DNA from 2 places in the Fructobacillus sp. ESL1129 genome. Region 1 is predicted to be linked to the other one. Evidence: predicted binding sites of a transcription regulator. Region 1 holds the regulator's gene; the other holds the start of a gene.
The links. Region 1 encodes LexA, which represses DNA repair genes until DNA is damaged. Its sites were predicted from a motif close to CNAACANNTGTTNG; they were not measured.
Positions count from the first base shown of each region.

Region 2: recA (recombinase RecA) is a predicted target of LexA. The motif match lies at 1,512-1,525, and genes of this name have one in related genera.

Region 1 covers NZ_CP196668.1:453,189-457,273, reverse strand. The annotation lists gene ACSYSL_RS02245 (PBP1A family penicillin-binding protein) at 1-870, shown strand, start outside; gene ACSYSL_RS02240 (YlbF family regulator) at 914-1,270, shown strand; gene lexA (transcriptional repressor LexA) at 1,367-1,999, opposite strand; gene ACSYSL_RS02230 (YneF family protein) at 2,196-2,417, shown strand; gene ACSYSL_RS02225 (lysophospholipid acyltransferase family protein) at 2,467-3,096, opposite strand; gene ACSYSL_RS02220 (tRNA1(Val) (adenine(37)-N6)-methyltransferase) at 3,158-3,925, shown strand; gene ACSYSL_RS02215 (GIY-YIG nuclease family protein) at 3,937-4,085, shown strand, end outside.
Region 2 covers NZ_CP196668.1:9,211-13,295, reverse strand. The annotation lists gene ACSYSL_RS00085 (phosphate ABC transporter substrate-binding protein PstS family protein) at 1-154, opposite strand, end outside; gene recA (recombinase RecA) at 335-1,447, opposite strand; gene pgsA (CDP-diacylglycerol--glycerol-3-phosphate 3-phosphatidyltransferase) at 1,573-2,148, opposite strand; gene ACSYSL_RS00070 (helix-turn-helix domain-containing protein) at 2,160-3,008, opposite strand; gene yfmH (EF-P 5-aminopentanol modification-associated protein YfmH) at 3,001-4,085, opposite strand, start outside.

The DNA.
Region 1 (4,085 bases):
AATACCGAGTTACCAAACAAAAAGATGAGTTTCGGTACGAATAACTACTCGCCAAACAACGCCTTGAACGTTGAAACGGGTAATGTGAAGATGTACGAAGCCCTCGAGCATTCGTACAACATTCCTGCGGTTTACTTGCTTGATAAGTTAGGGGTGGATACTGGTTATACTTGGGGTAAGAAGTTTGGTTTGAACTTGGTTTCTTCCGATAAGAATTACGCTCTGGCACTTGGTGGTTTGACAAAGGGTGTTTCACCACAGCAAATGGCTGCTGCCTACACGACTTTTGCAAACGGCGGAAAGATGTCAGAGGCCCATTACATCACTAAGATTGTGGATGCTTCGGGTAAGACAATCGTGGCTAAACCAAAGGCTAAGCAAACACAATTAATTTCCAAGTCGATTGCCGACAAGATGACCAAGATGATGCTTGGTACCTATACCAACGGTACTGGTAAGGGGGCCACACCAACTGGCTATACGATTGCTGGAAAGACCGGAACAACGGAAAACCCTAATTCGACCAATAATTCGAACTCATCAAAGGATTCATGGGCAGTTGCCTATACCAACGATGTGGTCCAAGTTTCATGGGAAGGAATTGAAGGCAATAGTTCAAGTTCACTCCCAATTGGCTTAATGTCAACAATTGGAAACCTGGTCAAAACTTCGATGGGGCAGATTTTACCAAACACCGAAGAAAGCTCCTTTACGGTATCGGACGCTAATAAGACCACGAGTTCAGCCAGTTCATCATCTGATGGTAATTCATGGGCGGATAACGCGAAGAAGAACATTCAGAACGGGGTGGACACAACGGTTGCTGGTGCTAATAAAGTATGGGATACTGTAACAGGATGGTTCAACTAGTAAAAGTAGTTGAAGTTGTTTAGATAAGAAAGGACTGACATAAATGGCAGTAAATATTTACGATAACGCAAACGAGATGGCAAAGGTATTGACGCAAACTGAGCAATACCAATCATGGGAAAAGGCTTTCAAGGATGTTCAAGGCGATGACAAGTCAAAGGAACTCTTCAAGCAATTCCAAACGATTCAAATGACGGTGCAACAAATGATGCAGGCCCAAAAGACACCAACTCCTGAACAGGAGAAGGAATGGGACGCCATTGCGAAGGATGTTCAAGCTGACGAAAAGATCAAGGCCTTGATGGCTGCTGAACAAGTTTTGAACACGTTGCTTGGTGAAATTAACGACATCGTGACAAAGCCTGTTTCAGAAAGCTATGCAGCAGCTCATAAGGCATAAGCAGTAGAAAATGAAAAAGACGACACAGAAGTGTCGTCTTTTTTTGTGTAATGGCAAAAGAAAAAGACCAGCAAAATGCTGATCTTTTAGTAGTTTTTAGTAGATGGCATCGCGATAGAGTGATACCACCTTACCGAGGATGGATACCTGGTCCAAAATAATGGGGGCCATGGTATCGTTTTCCGGTTGCAGGCGGTAGTGGCCAGCTTCGCGGAAGAAACGCTTGACGGTTGCTTCGTTGTCCTCGTTCATCGCCACGACGATATCGCCGTTGTCGGCGGTTTGTTGACGGCGGACAATCACTTTGTCGCCATCAAGAATCCCGATGTTAATCATGGATTCACCGCGAACGTTTAGCATGAAGAGATCACCGTCGTAGGGAATTAAATCTTCGGGAATAGGGAAGAATTCCGTTGCTTCCTGTTCAACTGCCAAAATAGGTTGACCAGCGGTGACCAAACCAAGCACTGGAATCTTACCAGCGTTAGATGAAATCCCAAGCATTTCAAATCCCTTAGCGGTTACTTCGATGGCACGGGCCTTCGTTTTCTCACCCTTCTTTAAGAGATAACCATTTTTAATCAGACGGGAAATGTGACCGTGGATGGTTGAAGAAGACGAAAGGCCAACTGACTCACCAATCTCACGGATGGTCGGCGGAAAGCCGTTTTTTGATTGGTACTCGTGAATGAAGCGGAGTACCTGAATTTGTTTTGAATCCGATTCCATAGTGTTCTTCCCATTTCATTAAATCTGCTATTATTCTAGCGAAAATAAGGCGAAAAAGCAAACGCATGTTCGTAAGATTTTCTTAAGCTTGACCCTCACTCTTAAGTATTTTGAAATGAAGATTAAAAAGTCGAAACGGATGGTGATTGCTTGTGGTATACTTATCATTAGATTTTTAGAGGTAAAGGAGACCACTATGCTTGTACTAGTAGGACTTTTGGCCCTGGTTGTTGGGCTGGTTGGTGGATTCTTCTTGGCGCGCTTCACGATGAAGTCATATTTGGCCAAGAACCCACCAATCTCAGAAGAGATGATGAAGTCAATGATGATGTCGATGGGTCAAAAGCCATCACAGAAGAAGTTGAATCAAATGATGAGCCAGATGAAGGCACAAAGCCAAAAGGCACAAAAGAAGTAATTTTGCTCATCTAAAAAAGTCCCGAAGATGAATTCTTCGGGACTTTTTATTATTGCTTGGCTTTTGGATCGACGTAGACCCAATTTGGGTCGATTTCATCATCGAGCTGGGCAAAGGCTGCTTCAATCTTTTCGTTGTATTCCGCAATCACGTCGTCAGTTAATTTCACTTTCGGATCGATAACGATGGGTTCACCGAAGTTCATTGTGACGCGCTTACGCAAGAAAAGGTGGGAAAACTTGACAGGTCCCTGGTAAACGGCGGGTACGATTGGCTTTTTAGACAGTTTGGCAATCAAGATGGAACCAGACTTGAGTTTCTGTGAGTGCCTTGAACCGGAGGGAAACATGATGAGGGAACGGTCACCCGTCTTTAATTCACTGACGGGTTTGCGAATCACATCGGGACCGACGTTCTTACGGTCGACCGGGAAGGCACCCAACGAAACGATTAGCTTGCGCAGGAAAAAGTTCTTGAACAATTCCTTCTTAGCCATAAAGATAAAACGTTTGGGGTAGGCCGCCATGGCATACCAAACGGGATCCCACCAGGTACGATGGGGCGCCACGAGGATGTAATTGTCTTCTTTCGGCAAGCGATTTTTGTTCAAATAATAAGTACGTCCGTTTATAATGGAAACCAAGGTCACAACGAAGACCCGGATAAAGCGATAAAGCATAAGCTTGTCCTTTCAATATGATTTAACTGTTTAATTTTACTATAAAAGGGGACAAAGGCAAATGACAGAAGCGAATTTACAGGCTGGCGAACGGCTCGATGGTCTACCATCGCAGCAAGTGAACGTGATTCAAAACCCCGACATGTTCTCCTATTCGTTGGATGCAGTCCTTTTAGCCCACTTTGCTAAGCCGAATAAGAAGGGAAGAGGGGTGACGGTGGACCTCGGAGCGGGAACGGGTGCCGTGGGCCTTTTCTATGCCAAGAAAGTCACGGGACGGGTCATGTTGGTCGAAATACAAGCCGATTTGGCTAAAATGGCCGAACGGTCGGTGAAGTTGAACCAGCTTGACGACCGGGTTTCCGTGATTCATTCGGATATGCAAGAAGTTTTTGACCAGATTAAGCCTGGTTCCGTTGACACCGTGCTCTGTAACCCACCTTATTTTCCGGTCAAGGAAACGACCAAGCAAAATCAGGATGAGCACTACCAGATTGCCAGGCACGAGGTGGCCATTGATTTGCCGAAGTTAGCACAAACCGCCAATAAGTTGCTGAAGAACAAGGGGAAGTTTTTCATGGTGCACCGACCGGAACGACTGGCCGATATTTTTGCTGCACTGACTGCCAGGGGATTAGAAGTCAAACACATTCAGTTCGTCTACGGCAAAGCTGATCGAGAAGCAAACATGGTGCTGGTTGAAGCGATTAAACAGGGGCGTGCTGGTGGCGTACGTGTACTACCACCCATCGTCGCCTACACGGCAACCAATGATTACACCAAGCAGGTGGAAGAGATTCTCTATGGACAACCCTGGACAATTGAATAGGAGTGCTTTTTATGACGGACAAAAAAAGTAAAACCTATGATTTTTACGTACTCTACACGGCGGATGGCTATTTTTATGGTGGTTATTCTGACGATGCCATCCGTCGTTTTCACGTCCACGAATCCGGGAAGGGTGCGAAGTTCACCCGGGTAAAGTCACG
Region 2 (4,085 bases), 440 kb from region 1:
CCTCAACTAATGGTTGCAAGGCTGTAGATCCGACAGCAGTAATTGGTGCATTATTCCCATTTTTATCTCGTGTTTGATAAGCAAAGACGAGCAATCCAGCAATAACAAGAACGACAAGAGACGCTATAATGCCTCCGCGATGCGATCTTTGCATGTGCGTTTTTCCCCCACTGTGTGCAAAAGATTAATTAACAACAGAAAAAATGTTCCGGTACAAGAATGAAAACATTGCTTTTTCAACAAGCGTTCAACGAGTAAGGAACAAAGACATTATAACAAAAAAAAGCGTTGAACAACGCTTTTTAAAAGTAACTTAATCTGTCACTGTATCTTATTAAATAATTGGTTCGTCAGTCAAATCATCACCTTCAGCAGGTTTTGTCACTTGATCAGTTTCATCAGGTCCTTCTTCAGTTGCCACTTCATCACCAATGCCATAAGCATTCCGGACCTGACGATAGAGGTCTTCACGAAGTTCTGCATGTTCTGGATCATCAAGATATTCTTTTGCTTTTTCTCGACCCTGACCAATGCGCTCACCTTGATAAGCATACCATGATCCCGCTTTATCGATAATATCTTGGTCGACTGCAAGATCCAGGATTTCACCAGTCTGTGAAATTCCCTTTCCATACATGATGTCAACCTCAGCAACCTTAAATGGTGGGGCCACCTTGTTCTTGACAACCTTAACCTTCGTTAAGTTACCCATCACATCCGAACCATCTTTGATCTGCGTTGATCGGCGGACTTCCAAACGAACAGTTGAATAAAACTTCAAAGCACGACCACCTGGTGTTGTTTCGGGGTTTCCAAACATCACTCCAACTTTTTCACGAATCTGGTTAATAAAAATCGCAATCGTTCCCGTTCGGTTTAAGGTTCCCGCTAACTTTCGAAGCGCTTGGGACATTAAACGAGCCTGCAACCCAACGTGGGCGTCTCCCATTTCCCCCTCGATTTCGACACGTGGAACCAAGGCGGCAACAGAATCGACCACGACCATGTCAACAGCACCAGATTGAACCAAGGCATCGGCAATTTCCAATCCTTGCTCACCTGTATCTGGTTGTGACAAAAGCAATTCGTCCTTCTTAACACCTAGTGCCTCGGCATACTTAACATCCAACGCGTTTTCAGCATCAATATAGGCCGCAGTTCCGCCAGCCTTTTGAATTTCAGCGACTGCGTGCAAGGCAATGGTCGTTTTTCCAGATGATTCTGGTCCATAAACTTCCACAATTCGGCCCTTTGGATACCCACCAACGCCTAAGGCAATGTCTAATTTAACAGAACCAGATGGTGATGTCGCAATCTGTGTGGTCTGGTTATCAGCAAGGGTCATAATTGATCCTTTACCAAAATTCTTTTCAATTTTTTTGAGCGCTTCATTTAAGGCAGCCTGACGGCCATCCTTCTTTTTTTCACTCGTCTTCTTTGCAACCATTTGAAAACTCCTTATTGTCTATCCACTAGTTTACGGATTTACGATTGAAAAAGCAAGTGTTTTTCGAACATTTGTTCGCATCATTTCCCCTTCAATTATTATAACGAAAAAAGCGCCTAAAGCGCTTATAATCCGTCAGCAAAAACGGAACGGTTTTGCCAAAAATAATCAATGCCGGAATAAATCGTAAAGAAAACGGCAATGTAGAGAAGACCTTCACCAAACGGTAAACCGACCAACGAGAACGGCCAATCCTTCAAATAGAGGAAGAAAATAGCAAACATCTGGGAGAAAGTCTTAATTTTGCCTGGCCAAGCTGCTGCAAGTACGGTGCCATTGTTTTCAACGACTAACGTACGTAATCCCGTTACTGCCAGCTCGCGAATCACAATCACCGTTGTAACCCATGCTGGAACATCGCCAAAAGCCGTTAAGTAAATCAAGGCGGTCATCACAAGCAACTTGTCAGCCAGTGGATCGAAAAACTTTCCAAAATTAGTCACGAGATGACGCCGACGAGCAATTTGTCCATCTAAAAAGTCAGTTAAGCAAGCGACAGCAAAGACAATCGCTGCCATTACCCAGTTCAGGCTTGGATTACCGAACAAAACCGTCGCATCTTGTCCTGGCCATGAAAGGAGCAGAACAAAAACTGGAATTAAAATAATCCGAAACACTGTTAATTTATTAGGTAAATTCACTTTTTAAACCCTCACTTACTAAAATTCAACATAACGGACCAAGTCGTTGCACCAGTTGGTAAGCTTGGTACATCCACATGATTATTATTCAAAGTTAACGAAACATGACTAACCTGACCAACCAAGACCGTCACGGTTGCCGTATTGGCAGGGAGATCAATCGTTTCTTCTGCATCCTTTGCCACTGTCTTGTTGAAAAGCACTTTACCCGTGCCGTCCGTCACTTTCAACGTGGTATCGCCATTTTGTCCCTTAGCCACTAACTTGTGATCCTGAGCTAATGAATTCGCAATGTTATAAGTAGTCTTCTTATTCGTTGTGTCAGTCTGGGGATTCTCCAGCTTTAATGAGTTAGCCGATGAAGAGGAAACAGATGACGACTGTGGTACCGAAGATGATGAAACATGTACCGTATCATCAGAAGAACTGTTATTACTTTGATTCATCCTCGTCATCGCAAACCAGATAACAGCCAGCACAACCAAAGCGAGGATGGCCATCCAAATCTTTGGAATCCATCCACGAAAACGGTTCTTAGCCGTTTCACTTGTGCCCATTCCCGCGCGAACAACACCATCATCATCACGGTGAGCGTAGGACAAATCTGACGAAACGTAAGGATCAAAAGCTACCTCATCAAATAAGTCGTCAGGATTTAAACCAACGGCTTTGGCAAACTTTTTTGCGAAAGCACGCGTATAGAATGGACTAGGCAATTCATCCTCATTGTCCTCTTCAATTGCTTTTAAAAACTTAGGCTGAATCTTTGTCAGCTCTGCCAATTGTTCAAAGGTATATCCCTTTGCCAATCGAGCCTCTTTTAATTCTTGCCTTACTTCACTTGTTAAACTTTCAACCATTATCTTGCTTCTTTACAATAAATTGAGCCAACTGGCTCCGTTTAAAAGTGACCCTGGCATAGTCTGCCAAGTCCCTTTGTTCTAACTGATTCAACAGGTTCATTTTATCAAAGAGTGACAAACCGTACAAGGCTAAATCCTCGTCTAGGGCAAGGCTGGTTAGCTGATCTTGTTGCTGAATTTTCTCACCAATCAAACTTCGTTTCAATAATGAAAAATCCGTTGAGTCTTCGCTTAGAATTTGCTCAACCAAATTCAACCTTGTCTGAATGACTTTTTCTTGCTCCTCGGCACGGGGACCCGATGAAAAAAACATGACGTAGGCGTAGCCGGGCATCATCGAAACTTCAAAATCAAAGTCATCCCCCAAAACGCCCTCTTGATAACACGACTGATACCAATCCGTTTGTTCACCAAAAACAAGCTCCAAAACAAATTCGGCCAGTAGTTCTTGTTCAGCAAGACATCGATTGGGGCGCATTTCAAGTCCACCTAGCCAAGCAATTCTCTCTAAACTGACATTAAGCTTTTCTTCATCTTGACGAACCTGTACTGGTCGACCATTGGCAAAGTCAACACTTATTTTTCGTGCTTTTGTTAACACGCCTGCTTGCTGATTCGATTGAATCCACTGGCAAAGTTGGTCTTGATTCAAATCACCAACAACCGTCAACACCATGTTATCCGGTCGATAATAGTTATGATAAACGTCATAGAGAACTTCAGAAGATATTTTTTGGAGGCTAAAAGCATCACCAGCAATATCTTTTGCCAATTGGCTGTTCGGGTAAGCTGTTCTTAACATTCCCTGATAGAGTCTCGAATCGGGATCGTCTTGATAGCTAGCAATTTCTTCTTCGATAATGCCCCGTTCCCGCTTCACAGATTCCTCAGAAAAAACGGGTGTCTGTACAAAATCCAGCAGCAACTCAATATTTTCACGAAGATTTTCATGAGTGGCAAGATAATAACAGGTCACTTGATTTGATGTAAAAGCATTCCCATCAGCGCCCAAGTCAGCCATTTTAATTAGGACATCGCCTTCGGGTTTATCAAACAGTTTATGCTCTAAGAAAT